Regions from separate parts of the Streptomyces griseobrunneus genome, predicted to be linked through region 1. Evidence: riboswitches for the same ligand, from Rfam matches in the RefSeq annotation. Region 1 holds a riboswitch; each other region holds the start of a gene.
The links. A riboswitch is a leader RNA that binds a small molecule or an ion and turns the genes downstream of it on or off. The one in region 1 is predicted to bind cyclic di-AMP.
Positions count from the first base shown of each region.

Region 1 (3,705 bases):
AGGCGGCGCGTTCGTCGGCGGTGAGGGTGGCCAGGAGCTTGCGGGCGTCGGCCAGCTTGGTGGTGATCGCGGTGCGGTGCTCCTGCAGCTCGGCCCGGCGGGCGGCGAGCGTCTCGGTCTCCCGGTCGGCGCGGGCCTTGACCCGGGCGATGCCGGAGAGCTGGCGCCGGATGCCGGTGAGCAGGCTTGCCTGCCGGTCGCCCGCCCGGTCGAGCTGGGCGGCGCGCTCCAGGTAGGTGTCGGGGTCCGAGGAGAGCGCCAGCTGTACGGCGGGGTCGAGGGCGCCGGTGCGGTACTGGGCGGTGGCCATCGAGCCGAGCGTGTGGCGGGCGGTGTTGAGGCGGTCGGTGCGGCGGGCGGCCTCGTCGGCCAGGGTGTCGACGGCCTTGGTGGCGGCGGCTTCCTTCTCCTTCGCCCCGTTGTACTTCTCCGTCGCGACCTCGGCGTCGTGGTACAGCCGGTCGACCTTCGCGCGGACCTGGGCGGCGGTGGGAGCGGGCTCGGCGGGTGCGGCGCCGGCCCCGGTGGCCGAGGTGGCGGTGGCGGCCCCGGCGAGCGCCAGGGTGGCGGCGGTGCGGGCAGCAGGGCCGGTGAACGGGCGCTGCTTGGGTTTCCGGTGAGCGGATTTCCGGTGCGCGGCCACGGAGGCGGCATCCTTCCTGTCGGCTGCCCGCCGGGGGATACCGACAGGCCCGCCAGGGACGCTAATCCGGGCGCACGGAAAAGGTTCGCCATGACAGCTATTGCCCGGATGTGACGTTTCGCCGCCGCCGGATGACCGGAGATGCGGAGCCGGAATTGATCATTCCGGCAGGTTCGGGCGCGCGGTGCCCAGTTCCGGCGAAGGGCCCGAGAAAGACTTGCCTCACTGCTCGGCGATGTTCTGGCCATGGCTGGGCTCCGGAGCCATGAACCTCTTCGGGGGCCACCGCAGGGTCCTCCGGCGGGACCTCTCGGGGGCGGTCTCCGGCGGGCCGCCCCCGGCCTCCGGCCCTGCTACGCCGGGCGCACGCTGCCGTAGATCGGCATGTAGTAGATCGACTCCTCGCGGACGTTCGCCCCCGGCTTCGGGGCGTGGATCATCATCCCGTCGCCCTTGTAGATGCCGACGTGGCTGATGTCGTCGTAGAAGAAGACCAGGTCCCCCGGCTGAAGGTCGGAGGTGGCGACCCGGGTGCCGACCTCGACCTGGTCCCAGGTGGTCCGGGGCAGGGGCACGCCCGCCTCCCGCCACGCCGCCTGCGTCAGCCCGGAGCAGTCGTACGAGGACGGGCCCGAGGCCCCCCACACGTACGGCTTCCCGATCTGGGCGCGGGCGAAGGCCAGCACCTTCTCGGCCTTGGCGGCGTAGCTGCCGCCCGCCCCGGTCCCCGTACCCGTGCCGGTTCCCGGGCTCGTCCCCGTACCGCTGCCGGAACCGGAACCGCTGTCGCCGCCCGGTCCCTTCGCGGCCTCCTCGCGCGCCTTCTTCTCGGCCTCCTCGCGCTCCTTGGCCTCGGCGGCCTGGCGGCGGGCCAGCTTCTCCGCCTTCTCCTTGGCCTCGGCCTCCTTCTTGCGCTCCAGCTCCGCCAGACGTGCCTTCTCCTCGGCGGTCAGCCTGGCGAGCAGGGACCGGGCCTCGGTGAGCTTGGTCTGCACGTTCTGCTTGCTGGAGCGGAGCGCGGTCTGCGTCCCGGTGAGCTTCTCCAGGCTCTGCACGGCCTCCGCGCGCTTCTTCGACGCCGCGGCCTGCTGCGTACGGAAGTCGTCGACGGCCTTCTGCTGCCGTTCGGTCGACCGGCTCATCATCCGGCTCTGGTCGAAGTACGCCTGCGGGTCGTCCGCCAGGAAGAAGGTCGCCGTGGGCGCGATGCCGCCGGTGCGGTACTGCTCGGCCGCGTAGGCCCCCAGCTCCCGGCGAGCCTCGTTGATCTTCTCGGTCCGCTTCGCCACATCGGAGAGCAGCGTGTCGACCTTGGTGCGCTGGGCCGTGGAGGCGGACTTCGCGCGGTTGTACTGCTGGGTCGCGCTGCCTGCCTGCCGGTAGAGCTCGTCCACCTTCTTCTGGACCTCCTCCATGGCCGGCTTCGGCTCCGCGGGGGCGGCCGTCGCGCTCTGCGTGGAGAGCAGGGTCACAGAGGCCAGCGCGGCCGTCGTGAACCCGACGGCGGGGGTGGTGGTGCGCACCTTCGTGCGCGGCTTGCGATGCGATGCCAAGACCGGCATCTCCTTCCGTGGACCGCCTACCGGGTTAGCTGTCGGGTTCGGACGGAACGGAAGGCTGTCCTACGGTCCGGATGCGAGGGTACGGACCGATTCACCCCGGTGCTGCGTGTGGGTCCCCGGTTCCGAACTGCCGGTAGGGCAGCACGGATTCGGCAGAGGTGACCGTGAGACGTGGTTCGCCTCAGGGAGATACGGATCACCTGACCGAGCACGCTAGCCAACCCTTGGTGCCGCTGGGAAGGAGGATGAGCGATATGCCCGATACATTTTCGTGACCTTTTGGGATCGGAGGCCCCGTACCCCCTCCGACCGGGCGCTCTTTCACGGAACGTGGGCGTCCGCTCTCCGTGCGTACGGGGTCGGGTGGCCGCTTATGACCTTCGGCCGAACGTTGTCAGTGCGGCCCCCTAGACTCGGATGGCGATGAGCAGCCTCTTTGACGACAGTTTCCTGGCCGGCCTCCAGTCCACCGAGGACGGCCCGCCGCCGCCCCCCGAGGACCACGCACCCGAAGCGGTGCCGGAGGGACTCTTCGAGGGCGTCTTCGACGCGCCCCCGCCGCCCCGGGACGGGTATTACCGGGACGGCCACCCGCGCCCGGTCATCGACGCCGCGGCGCTGCTCGACGGGCTGAACACCGAGCAGCGCGCCGCCGTCGTGCACGCCGGGTCCCCGCTGCTCATCGTCGCCGGGGCCGGCTCGGGCAAGACCCGGGTGCTGACCCACCGCATCGCCCACCTGCTGGCCGAGCGCGGGGTGCACCCGGGGCAGATCCTCGCGATCACCTTCACCAACAAGGCCGCGGGCGAGATGAAGGAGCGTGTCGAGGAGCTCGTCGGCCCGCGCGCCAACGCCATGTGGGTCATGACCTTCCACAGCGCGTGCGTCCGCATCCTGCGCCGCGAGTCGAAGAAGCTCGGCTTCACCTCGTCGTTCTCGATCTACGACGCCGCCGACTCCAAGCGCCTCATGGCCCTGGTCTGCCGCGATCTGGACCTGGACCCCAAGCGCTACCCGCCGAAGTCCTTCACCGCTAAGGTCTCCAACCTCAAGAACGAGCTCATCGACGAGGAGACCTTCGCCGGTCAGGCGGGAGGGGGCACCTCCCATTCGAGCGAAGCCGAGAACGGGGGAGGCTTCGAGAAGGCGCTGGCCCAGGCGTACGCGCTCTACCAGGCACGCCTGCGCGAGGCCAACGCGCTGGACTTCGACGACATCATCATGACGACGGTCCACCTCCTCCAGGCCTTCCCGGACGTCGCCGAGCACTACCGCCGCCGCTTCCGCCACGTCCTGGTCGACGAGTACCAGGACACCAACCACGCCCAGTACACCCTGGTACGTGAGCTGGTCGGCCCGGCCGGAGAGGCCGACGCCCCCGCCGAGCTGTGCGTCGTGGGCGACGCGGACCAGTCCATCTACGCCTTCCGGGGCGCGACCATCCGCAACATCCTCCAGTTCGAGGAGGACTACTCGGACGCGAAGACGATCCTCCTGGAG
Region 1 is NZ_CP177080.1:2,980,633-2,984,337, reverse strand. Features, by position in the region: gene ACK8N7_RS13120 (C40 family peptidase) at 1-643, opposite strand, end outside; gene ACK8N7_RS13115 (C40 family peptidase) at 997-2,205, opposite strand; cyclic di-AMP (ydaO/yuaA leader) riboswitch at 2,204-2,370, opposite strand; gene pcrA (DNA helicase PcrA) at 2,629-3,705, shown strand, end outside.

Region 2 (3,705 bases), 2.5 Mb from region 1:
CAGCCAGAAGGAGCGGTCGTCCGGCTTGGTGGTGTTGGCGAAGATCTTGCCGTCCGAGCCGGGGGTGTCCCAGGCCATGCCCATCTCGACCATGTGCACGTCCGTGCCGGCCTGGGCGAGCCGGAGTGCGGCCACGGAGCCGCCGTACCCGGTGCCGATGATCAGCACCGGCACATGGGCGCCGGAGCCGATCGGGGCTGCTGCCACCCGGGGCGCGGCCCAGACGGGTGTGGTGGGTCCGGCGAGTGCCGCGACCCCGAGAAGAGAACCTGTTCCTGTGATGAATCTTCGACGGGAGACGCCCTTGGATGCGCCTTCATGCAGGTTAGTGTCGTTCATGTGACATCCCTCACTCTCGACAGAGTGAAACAGGTTCTACTGTCGATCGCGTGGTAAGTCATTAGAAACTTGGGGGTAACTTCCCGGCAAGCCCGAGGGGCCCCGGACCATGCGGTCCGGGGCCCCTCGGGCTGATGCGCGCCTGGCGCTTCCAGGGATCAGTAGGCGCCGAAGACGTTGTCGATCGAGCCGTACCGGTCCGCCGCGTAGTTGCACGCGGCGGTGATGTTGGCGACCGGGTCATAGCTGTCGGTCGAGGTGCCGGGCACGTGGTACGCCTGGAACGTCGGGTCGATGACCTGGAGCAGCCCCTTGGACGGGGTGCCCTTGACCGCGTTGGAGTCCCAGTTGTTGATCGCGTTCGGGTTGCCCGAGGACTCGCGAATGATGTTGCGGTGGATGCCCTCATAGCTGCCGGGGATGCCGCGCTCGGCCATGATCGCCAGCGACTCCTTGATCCAGCCATCCAGATCGTTCGAGTAGGTGGCGGGAGCGGCGGCGGCCGGGGCGGCCTGGGCCACGGGGGCGGCGGCGGTGCGCTCGGAGCGATCGGCGCGCTCCGCCGTCGCGGCGCGGCCGGCGGACGGGGCTGCGGCCTTGGCGGCCTTGCCGGCCTTGGCGCCTGACGGGGCGGCAGCCTTGGCGCCGATGGTCAGCGTGATACCCGGGTGAATAAGGTTCGGGTTCTCGCCGACGGCCTTCCGGTTGCCTTCGTACAGCTTCTTCCAGCCGCCGCTGACGGAATACTCACGGGCGATCTTGGAAAGCGTCTCACCGGCCACCACGGAATGCTTGGCGGGCGCGGCCTTCGTCACGGAATTCACCTGGGCGGTCACGGAGGCCGGAGCCACCGCCTTTTCCGCGGCGACGGAGTGCGCGGGGGCGGCGGAAGCGGTGGTGGCGCCGAGCACCGGGAGGGCCAGAACGGCTCCACCCGTGGTCAGGGCGGCGATGCCACGGCTCAGCGAGACGGACTTGGTACGGCGGTGCTTACCCTGTGCGGGCATGGGGAATTTCCTCTCCGGCGCCTACGAGGTGAGCTGTCGGGTTCAGACGGGAGATGTCTGGCCGCATGGACTGCGACTTCACCCCTAGCCGTTCCGGATACCGGACCGGCGGCTTACCTGGTTCCCCCGCTCCTGCCGTGCGTGGGTGGGTTTCGGTTTCCCGGACGGCGGCAGGATTCGGCGTTCCATCCGGATTGAGCGTGACCGTAGGCGAAAAGCATCGGACAGAACAAGCCCCGAATTCCGGATGACCTTTCTCCGCAAGATCGAATTCATGAATTCCCGGCCGCGCCCGTTCCGTCGCGGTGTCAACTTTCTTCGCGCAGAAGGGAACCGAACCCTCCGGATCCACGTCCGCGCCCTCGGACGTGACGCTCACCACTTCGCGCGGAGGCGGCCGAAACAGGCGCGGTCAAAGTTACCCAAGAGCCCCAATAGGTCCTTTAAGGAATAGAGGGTTAAAAGACTGAAATCGCCCATACCGCCCTGGAGAAACGGACTTATCGGGCGGCTCCGTAGGCCGGGTCGGAGTCCTCGCGCGGCCAGGGCTTACGGTGTGTGGTGGAGACTAGTAAGCCAACCCTTACCTCCGACGTACGCTGTTACCTGCCCGCGTTCGCCCGCCTTAAGGATCACCACGCCATGACACGCCCCGTCCGCGTCGCCATTGTCGGAGCCGGCCCTGCCGGTATCTACGCTGCGGACGCGCTGCTCAAATCCGAGGTCTGCCAGGACCCGGGGGTCTCCATCGACCTGTTCGAGCGCATGCCCGCACCCTTCGGGCTGATCCGTTACGGCGTGGCCCCCGACCACCCCCGGATCAAGGGCATCGTCAAGGCGCTGCACCAGGTGCTGGACAAGCCGCAGATCCGGCTCTTCGGGAACGTGAGCTACCCGCACGACATCGGCCTGGACGACCTGCGGTCCTTCTACGACGCGGTGATCTTCTCCACAGGCGCGGAGGCGGACCGGGCGCTCGACATCCCGGGCATCGAGCTGGACGGCTCCTACGGCGCGGCCGAGTTCGTCTCCTGGTACGACGGCCACCCCGAGGTCCCGCGCACCTGGCCGCTCACGGCGGAGAAGGTCGCCGTCCTCGGCGTCGGCAACGTGGCGCTGGACGTGGCCCGGGTCCTGGCCAAGACGGCGGACGAGCTGCTGCCGACCGAGATCCCGGACAACGTGTACCAGGGCCTCAAGGCGAACAAGGCGCTGGAGGTGCATGTGTTCGGGCGGCGTGGCCCGGCGCAGGCCAAGTTCAGCCCGATGGAGCTGCGGGAGCTGGACCACTCCCCCAACATCGAGGTCATCGTCAACCCCGAGGACATCGAGTACGACGAGGGCTCCATCGCCACCCGGCGGGAGAACAAGCAGACCAACATGGTCGCGCAGACCCTGGAGAACTGGGCGATCCGCGATGTCGGCGACCGCCCGCACAAGCTCTACCTGCACTTCTTCGAGTCCCCGGTCGAGATCCTCGGCGAGGACGGCAAGGTCACCGCGCTGCGCACCGAGCGCACCGAGCTGGACGGCACCGGCAACGTCCGGGGCACCGGCCGGTTCACCGACTGGGACATGCAGAGCGTCTACCGCGCCGTGGGCTACTACTCGGAGGAGCTGCCCAAGCTCCCCTTCGACGTGGCCTCCGGCACCGTCCCGCACGAGGCGGGACGCGTCATCGCCGGTGACGAGCACATGGCCTCGGTCTACGTCACGGGCTGGATCAAGCGCGGCCCGATCGGTCTGATCGGACACACCAAGGGCGACGCGAACGAGACGGTCGCCTGCGTGCTGGAGGACCGCGCCGCCGGCCGTCTGGCCGAGCCCGCGACCCCGGCTCCGGAGGCCGTCGAGGCCTTCCTGGAAGGCCGGAACGTCCGGTACACGACGTGGGAGGGCTGGCACAAGCTGGACGCCCACGAGCAGGCGCTCGGTGCCGCACAGGGCCGTGAGCGGATCAAGGTCGTGGAGCGCGAGGGCATGCTGGACGCCTCCGGCGCCTTCGTCCCGGCCGAACGGCCCTACGAGGCCTGATCCGAACGGCCTCCCGGGGCCGGATCAGGACCGTCACCCGTCAGGCCGGGTCCGGGGCACTCGTCGTGCCGCCCGGGCCCGGTCCGCGGAACGTCCGCCACAGGCCCGGCGGAGCAGTGTCACGGGACGGCGGCGGCAGCTTCTCCGGGATGTGCGTCCAGCGGTCCGCGAGCAGGATCGCGATGTCGTCGGGGCGGTCCGTGGCCTGCCTGGCCTCCTCGATCACCCGGTCCGCCGTCTCGGCCAGCGGGACCGAGCCGATCCCGGCGATGGTGGCGCGCAGCCGTTCGATGCCCTCGTCGATATCGGTTCCGGGGCGTTCGAT
Region 2 is NZ_CP177080.1:526,988-530,692, forward strand. Features, by position in the region: gene ACK8N7_RS02575 (GMC oxidoreductase) at 1-339, opposite strand, end outside; gene ACK8N7_RS02580 (transglycosylase SLT domain-containing protein) at 498-1,346, opposite strand; cyclic di-AMP (ydaO/yuaA leader) riboswitch at 1,350-1,504, opposite strand; gene ACK8N7_RS02585 (FAD-dependent oxidoreductase) at 1,989-3,380, shown strand; gene ACK8N7_RS02590 (SpoIIE family protein phosphatase) at 3,421-3,705, opposite strand, start outside.
Region 2: it holds a riboswitch for cyclic di-AMP, as region 1 does, so the genes downstream of both, ACK8N7_RS02580 (transglycosylase SLT domain-containing protein) here and ACK8N7_RS13115 (C40 family peptidase) in region 1, are expected to answer to the same signal.

Region 3 (3,705 bases), 1.9 Mb from region 1:
GTACGTACGCCCTGCTGCGCCACCCCGAACAGCGCGCCCGGCTGGAGGCGTCCCTGGAGGCGGGGGAGAGCGCGCTGCTGGCCACGGGGATCGAGGAACTGCTCCGGTTCGACGGCCCGGTGGAGCTCGCGACCTGGCGGTACGCCACCGAGGCGCTGACCCTCGGCGGGCAGGAGATCGCGGCCGGGGACCCGGTGCTGGTGGTGCTGGCGGCGGCCGACCGGGATCCGGGCCGGTTCGCGGACCCGGACGCGCTCGACCTGTCACGGAGTGACAATCAGCACCTCGGATACGGTCACGGAATCCACTACTGCCTGGGAGCGCCGCTGGCCCGGCTGGAGGGCCAGGCCGCGGTGGCGACGCTGCTGAGACGCCTTCCTGGCCTACGACTTGCCGGAGAATCCGCCGATTTGCGCTGGCGGGGCGGACTCATCATGCGCGGACTGCGCACTCTGCCGGTGGAGTTCGAGCCGGGACGCCGCCTCGAAGAAAGTGACACGCTGTCACCTCTGTGACTTTCACGTGATCTGCGCTGCATCGACTTGTGACATACGTTCGAGTCCCGCTAGGTTCACGGTTCGACGCGTCGGCCACGGTTAAACCTTGGCCCACCAGTCACTTGCTCAACAGCTTCACGCTCAGCAGATTCACGCTCAACAGTTTCACGCTTCTCAGTTCCTGCTTGTCAGTCGCACGGAAGGCAAACCCCATGGGCTCCGCGAACGGCAGACACCGCCGCCCTCGTCAGGCACCCGCCATCGTCGTCGCCGCAGGCGTGACCGGATCGGCCATCGCCATTCCGTTCCTCGGCGCGGCGGGCGCACACGCAGCCGACGCCACCACCTGGGACCGGGTCGCGGAGTGCGAGAGCGGCGGCATGTGGAGTGCCGACCTCGGCAACGGCTACTACGGCGGGCTCCAGTTCTCGCAGGAGACCTGGTCCGCGTACGGCGGCACCGCCTTCGCGGAGCGCGCCGACCTCGCCAGCCGTTCCCAGCAGATATCCGTCGCCGAGAAGGTCCTGGACGACAAGGGGCCGCAGGCGTGGCCGAGCTGCGCGGTGATCTCCGGCCTCGCGGTGGACGGCAGCCTGCCCGGTGTCGACCCCGGTACCGCACCCTCCGCCGAGCCCACCGAGGACGCGACGACCGCCCCGGCGGGCGAAGCGGATGAAAAGGGTGAAGCGGGGAGTTCCGGCAATACGGGCTCATCCGGCAAGACGGATAGGACCGGCAAGGGTGAGAAGGGTGAGAAGGGGGACGGCAGCGACACGCTCGACCCCTCGGCGAAGCCCTCCGCGCCCCCGGCCGCCGGAAAGACCGGAACTCCCGGGTCTCCTGACGGCTCGCAGCCCTCCGCCTCCGCCCCCGACGCCTCGGAGGGCGCCGACGGCACCGGCGGCAAGCACCGGGGCGCTCCCGCGCCCGAGGAGACCGGCGCGGTGGGCCGGAACGGCGACCCCCGTGAGTCCGGCCGGCACGCCTCGCGGGGCGAGGGTGACGTGCGGGACGGCGGTGCGGTCGTCGACGACGGCTACACCGTGCAGCCCGGCGACAACCTCTGGGCGATTGCTGACGCACAGAAACTTCCCCAGGGCTGGACCGGCCTGTACGAGGCCAACAGGGACCTCCTGGGCTCCGACCCGGATCTGATCCTGCCCGGGCAGAGCCTGGATCTGGGGCTGGAGCAGGCCGGCCAGGAAGGCGCCCAGGAGGGTGCCGAGGTGCCTGCCGCCAGCTGATCAAAAGCGGGAAAACACCCCAAAATCGCGGGTAGTTCAGAGGCCTATGTCCACTTATGCGTAAGTGAGACATGGGTCTCTTTGCTTCAACTGGCGTGTTGCGTCCGCCTGCTCGCCGCAGATCCCCTCCGACCTGCGGAAACGATCCATCGGGGTAGGCAAGTAAGCGTCGATTGGGCCAGTATGTCCATCTTTGAATGTCGGGGTTGCCTGTGTTTACGGTCGGAACCGCTCGCACCGCGGGCCCCGTCGACCGTCACGCCGAATCCTGCCGTCGGTCGAAGGGAACAGACGCGTAAAGCGCCGTAGGCAGGAGCGGGGGACCCAGGTAGGCCGCCGGGTCCGTACAGCCCCTTCGAAGGACGAAGAACGGGGACGTACGGGAACGGCTTGGGGTGAAGTCGCGTGCAATTCGCGCGACCGGGCAACTCATCAGCCCGAACCCGACAGCTCACCTCGTAGGCGTCGGTGAGGAGATTCGTTCCATGCTGCTTAACAGCAAGGGCAAGCACCGCCGCCCCTCGAAGACCGTCCGTCTCGCCACCCTGGCGGGTGTCGCCGGTGCCGCCGTCGCCGTCCCGCTGATGGGCGCGACCAACGCTTCCGCCGCCTCCGTCGAGACCTGGGACGCCGTCGCCCAGTGTGAGTCCGGCGGCAACTGGTCCATCAACACCGGCAACGGCTACTACGGCGGGCTGCAGTTCTCGCAGTCGAGCTGGGCCGCCGCCGGCGGTACGCAGTACGCCTCCCGCGCCGACCTGGCCTCCAAGGACCAGCAGATCGCCGCCGCCGAGAAGCTCCTCGACCTCCAGGGCCCGGGCGCCTGGGCCTGCGCCGGTGCCGGCGGCCTCACCAATGACGGCGTGGACCCGGGTGTGAACACCGGCTCCGGCCAGTCCGAGAGCAAGCCCGAGCAGGCGCAGCCCGAGCGCAAGGCCGAGCAGCCCACCACGCGCAGCGAGCAGCGCACCGCCCCGGCCGCCCCCAAGGCCGAGTCCAAGAAGACCGTCACCACCCCGACCGGTGAGAAGGTCCAGAAGGGCGACGGCGAGTACAAGGTCAAGGCCGGCGACACCCTGAGCAAGATCGCTCAGAAGGAAGACGTCAAGGGCGGCTGGAGCAAGCTCTTCAAGCTCAACGACGACATCGTCAAGGACGCGGACCTGATCTTCCCGGGCCAGCAGCTCCACCTGAAGTAACAGCCGGCTCTCCTCCCCGGAGGGAGGGGGTCCGGCGGCACCCTCCCTCGCACGGCTCCCCGGCCCGGCGCGCTCTCCCCCCGTGCGCGCCGGGCCGGGGTCTTTCGTTCACCTCTTGTCGTCATCGGGTCCGCGCCGCTTGTTACTGCCCAGTAGATTTCTAGAGATTTGTCCCGTCATGCAGGCCCTTGGGTCCTTTTTCGTCCCAGGAGACGGGCGGTCGGCCGACTGACGCGGCCGGGCCGGTTAGGCTCGTGTCGCAAGGCCACAGTGACCCTGCACAACCAGCGTCATATCCCAGAAGGAGATGCCTCGTGCCGTCCATCGACGTCGTCGTAGCCAGGGAAATCCTCGACTCCCGGGGCAACCCCACGGTCGAGGTCGAGGTTGGCCTCGACGACGGCAGCACGGGCCGTGCTGCAGTACCGTCCGGCGCCTCCACCGGTGCGTTCGAGGCCGTCGAGCTTCGCGACGGTGACCCCAACCGCTACCACGGCAAGGGCGTCGAAAAGGCCGTCCTCGCCGTCATCGAGCAGATCGGCCCGGAGCTCGTCGGGTACGACGCCACCGAGCAGCGCCTCATCGACCAGGCGATGTTCGACCTCGACGCCACCGAGAACAAGGCCTCGCTCGGCGCGAACGCCATCCTCGGTGTCTCGCTCGCCGTCGCCCACGCCGCCTCCGAGGCGTCCGACCTGCCGCTCTTCCGCTACCTCGGCGGCCCGAACGCGCACCTGCTGCCCGTTCCGATGATGAACATCCTGA
Region 3 is NZ_CP177080.1:4,889,129-4,892,833, forward strand. Features, by position in the region: gene ACK8N7_RS22320 (cytochrome P450 family protein) at 1-515, shown strand, start outside; gene ACK8N7_RS22325 (transglycosylase family protein) at 710-1,741, shown strand; cyclic di-AMP (ydaO/yuaA leader) riboswitch at 2,033-2,221, shown strand; gene ACK8N7_RS22330 (transglycosylase family protein) at 2,227-2,940, shown strand; gene eno (phosphopyruvate hydratase) at 3,255-3,705, shown strand, end outside.
Region 3: it holds a riboswitch for cyclic di-AMP, as region 1 does, so the genes downstream of both, ACK8N7_RS22330 (transglycosylase family protein) here and ACK8N7_RS13115 (C40 family peptidase) in region 1, are expected to answer to the same signal.

Region 4 (3,705 bases), 750 kb from region 1:
AGCGCGATGTACCGGGCCAGGCCCTCGCGTTCGGAGAAGTCCAGGGAGGCCTGGAGGCGCTCGGGGCTGATGTTGGAGGCGGCGATGTGGCGCACCTTGCCGTCCTTCACCAGCTGGTCGAGGGCGGTGATGATCTCCTCGACCGGGACGGTCTCGTCGTCGAAGTGCGTGTAGTAGAGGTCGATGTGGTCGGTGCCGAGCCGGCGCAGCGACTGCTCGGCCGCACCCTTGATGGTGGCGGCGGAGAGCCCCTTGTAGCCGGGGTGGGCACCGACCTTGGTGGCCACCACGATGTCGGAGCGGTTACCGCGCGAGGCGAGCCACTTGCCGATGACGGTCTCCGACTCGCCGCCCTGGTTGCCCTCGATCCAGGCGGTGTAGGCGTCGGCGGTGTCGATGAAGTTGCCGCCGGCCGCGGCGTACGCGTCCAGGACGGCGAACGACTGCTCCTCGTCGGCCGTCCAACCGAAGACGTTGCCGCCGAGGGAGAGGGGGAAGACCTGGAGGTCGGAGTTGCCGAGGGTGCGCAGAGAAGTCATGTGGGTGTTCAACGGCGCCGGCGGCGCCGGGTATTCCACCGCCTCCACGTACGCCGGGCCCTGCCACCCCCCGCCCCCGGACAGACCGGCAGCCCTGACGTCGGGGGGTGAGCGTCAGGGCTGCCGGGGTTTCGGGGGTGGTGCGTGCGCCCGCGGGGACGCGGGGGGCTCAGACGTTCAGGCCCTTGCTGTTCAGCCAGGCCATCGGGTTCAGGGCCGAGCCGCCCGCGGTGTGGACCTCCAGGTGGAGGTGGACACCGGTGACGTTGCCGGTCGCGCCCATGCGGCCGATGGTCTCGCCGGTGCTGACCTTCTGGCCGACCGAGACGTCGATCGAGGACTGGTGGGCGTACCAGACCTCCGTGCCGTCGTCGAGCTGGAGGACCGTACGGTAGCCGTAGGAACCGGACCAGCCGGCCGACGTGATCGTGCCGCTGTGCACGGCCTTGAGCGGCGAACCGGCCGCCCCGGCGAAGTCCAGGCCGGTGTGCTGGCCGGAGGACCACATGGCGCCGGACTGACCGTAGGTCGAGGTGATCGTGTACGAGGAGGCGGGCAGGGTGTAGCTGGCGCGGAGCTTGGCGAGGCGCTCCTCCTCGGCCTTCTTCTCCGCCGCTTCCTTCGCCGCCTTCTTCTCGGCGGCGATCTTGGCCTTGGCCTTCGCCTCGGCGTCGTCCTGCTGCTTCTTCGCCTCGTCGGCGGCCTTCTCGGCCGCGGCCTTCTCCTCGGCGGCCTTGGCCTCGGCGTCGGCGCTGGCCTGCTGCTGCTCGGCCTGCTGGAGGATCCGGGCGCGCAGGGCCTCGCCCGCGTCGGTGGTGCCCTGCTCGGCCTCGGCGGACGTGATGCCCGCGGAGGTGATCGGTGCGGCGGCGAGCGGCGCGGCCTCGGCGTCCTCGGACATGAAAGCGCCGACGCCGGGGAGGGACTTGGCGTCGGGGAGGTTGTCCGCGATGGAATCGGGAAGAGAGATGGAGACCGGCGGCTTGCTCTGGGCGGTGGCCATGCCACCCGCACCGACGGCCGCTATGACGCCGACCCCGAGGACGGTGGAGCTGCGGGCGAGGCCTCGCTGCTTGGCCACGCGGTGCTTGCCGCGGACGGGACGGATGGACTCCGCGGTGGGGTTCCACTCCTCCCAGGTCCGCTCCGGGCCACCGATACCGTCGGCAGTGAAGGGTGACGGGGCCTCAGGGGCAGGCTTGTTGGACGCCACGTGGGCGCACTCCTTTCCTTCCTTCTCGCCTACCGGGTTAGCTGACGGGTTCGGAGCAGGAAGGTCTCCTACGGGCCCCTCCGCCTCTCACGAGACGCAGGCGTCCGATTCACCCCATGTAGGTGGTTCCCCGGTTCCCTTGCGGGATTCGGCGCTCGCGCACGGCGCCGTCTCTGACGACGGCTGGGACGACCGCGCTGCGTTATCGAACGTTAATAGACAGACGGGCCCGATTCCAAGCTGTTCTTGTTGATCATTAACGGCTCCGACGGGGACTTACCGTCCACAAGCGGCCCGAATCGGACGACTTGACGACCACTCACCCACACCTCTTTTTCTGATGGTGTGTCAAATGTTATGCGGAGTGGTGCTCTTCAGTTACGCACCGTGTCATCGCCCCGGCCCACGATCTTCACCGTCGTCCGCCGCGGCGGCTGTCCCTCCGCCGGCCGGCTCACCGCGAGCAGCGCCATGTCGTCCGTCGACCGGCCCCCGGTGTGCAGCCGTACGTCGTCGGTGAGCGCCGAGAGCAGCTCCTCGGGGCCGGGGAAGATCCGGCCGCGCAGCCGGGCCGCCGGGTCGTAGAAGGCCCCGTTCGCGTCCCGCGCCTCGGAGAGGCCGTCCGTGAAGGCGAGCAGCGTCGAACCGGCGGGCAGCTCCCACTCGTCGGAGCGATCGGGCCACACCCCGAGGTCCATCCCCAGCGGCATCGCGGGCACGCTGGGCGCGAGGACCTCCAGGGCCCCGTCCGCGTGCAGCAGGATGGGCTCCGGGTGACCGCGGTTGACCAGCCGCAGCGAGGCCGAACCGGGCGGGATCTCGGCCAGTACGGCGGTGATGAACCCCTCCATGGCGTCCAGCCCGTACCGCCGCGTCCCCTCCCGTGCGAGCGCCCGCTCCAGCCGCTGGGCCACGCCCTCCAGGGACCGCTCCTGCTCGGCGGCCTCCCGGAACGCCCCGATGATCACGGCCACCGCCTCCACGGCGTCCAGCCCCTTGCCGCGCACGTCACCGACGACCAGGCGTACGCCGTACGGGGTGTCCGCCACCGCGAACAGGTCCCCGCCGACGAACTCGTCCGCCTGCGCCGCCTCGTACCGCGCGGCCACTTGCAGCCCGCCGATCCGCTCCGCCGGGGTCGGCAGCACGGCCCGCATGGCGGTCTCCGCGATGACCCGCGCCGAGGCCAGCTGCTCGTTGCTGCGGCGCACGACCCCGTTGATGACGAGGGCCAGGGCCGCGGCGGTGAGCACGGTGATCATCTCGATGACCGGGACGACCTGGGTGGACGTGCCGTCGGAGAGCCGCATCGCGATGACCGAGAGGACGGCGGCCACGCCCGTACGGACCGTACTGGCCAGCGAGAAGAAGGGCGCGGCGATCAGCGGCGCGGCCACGAACAGGGGCACGGCGGTGAAGTTGGGCGGGGCGAGCGAGTCGAAGAGGAGCCCGCCGCCGATCAGCAGCACCGGAAGCAGCCGGACGAACCGCCGGGTACCGGCGCTCCGGGCCACCACCGGCTTCCCCCGGCCCGTGGAGCCGGACATGCCGCGCCCCGGGACGCCGAAGCTCCCCGTCACGCGTCCGCGCCCCTTCTCCGCCATCCCCACCTTGTGTACTCCTGCCCGGTCCGGCCACGGCTGCGGACGGTACCGCGCCCCGTCCAGGCTTCCCGGAGCCGCGCCGTGCGGCGACTCGTCATCGGCCAAATAGGGGGAAGCGGCCGGGAACGCCGCTCCCCGCGGTCAGTCGGTGAGCCGTTGTTCCGCGTAGATCGTCAGTGCATCCCGTACGAAGGCGGCGGTGCCGTCCCCGTAGCGATCGTAGTTCTTTCCGAAGCGCGGATCGGCGACATACATCTCACCGAGCCCGATCACGTACGACCGGCTCGGCGCCTTGGACGACGACAGCCACGCGCAGTGCCGCCGAGCGATGTCCTGCGCCTGCTCACTG
Region 4 is NZ_CP177080.1:3,733,820-3,737,524, forward strand. Features, by position in the region: gene ACK8N7_RS17005 (aldo/keto reductase) at 1-539, opposite strand, end outside; gene ACK8N7_RS17010 (M23 family metallopeptidase) at 709-1,752, opposite strand; cyclic di-AMP (ydaO/yuaA leader) riboswitch at 1,765-1,916, opposite strand; gene ACK8N7_RS17015 (PP2C family protein-serine/threonine phosphatase) at 2,127-3,299, opposite strand; gene ACK8N7_RS17020 (MerR family transcriptional regulator) at 3,498-3,705, opposite strand, start outside.
Region 4: it holds a riboswitch for cyclic di-AMP, as region 1 does, so the genes downstream of both, ACK8N7_RS17010 (M23 family metallopeptidase) here and ACK8N7_RS13115 (C40 family peptidase) in region 1, are expected to answer to the same signal.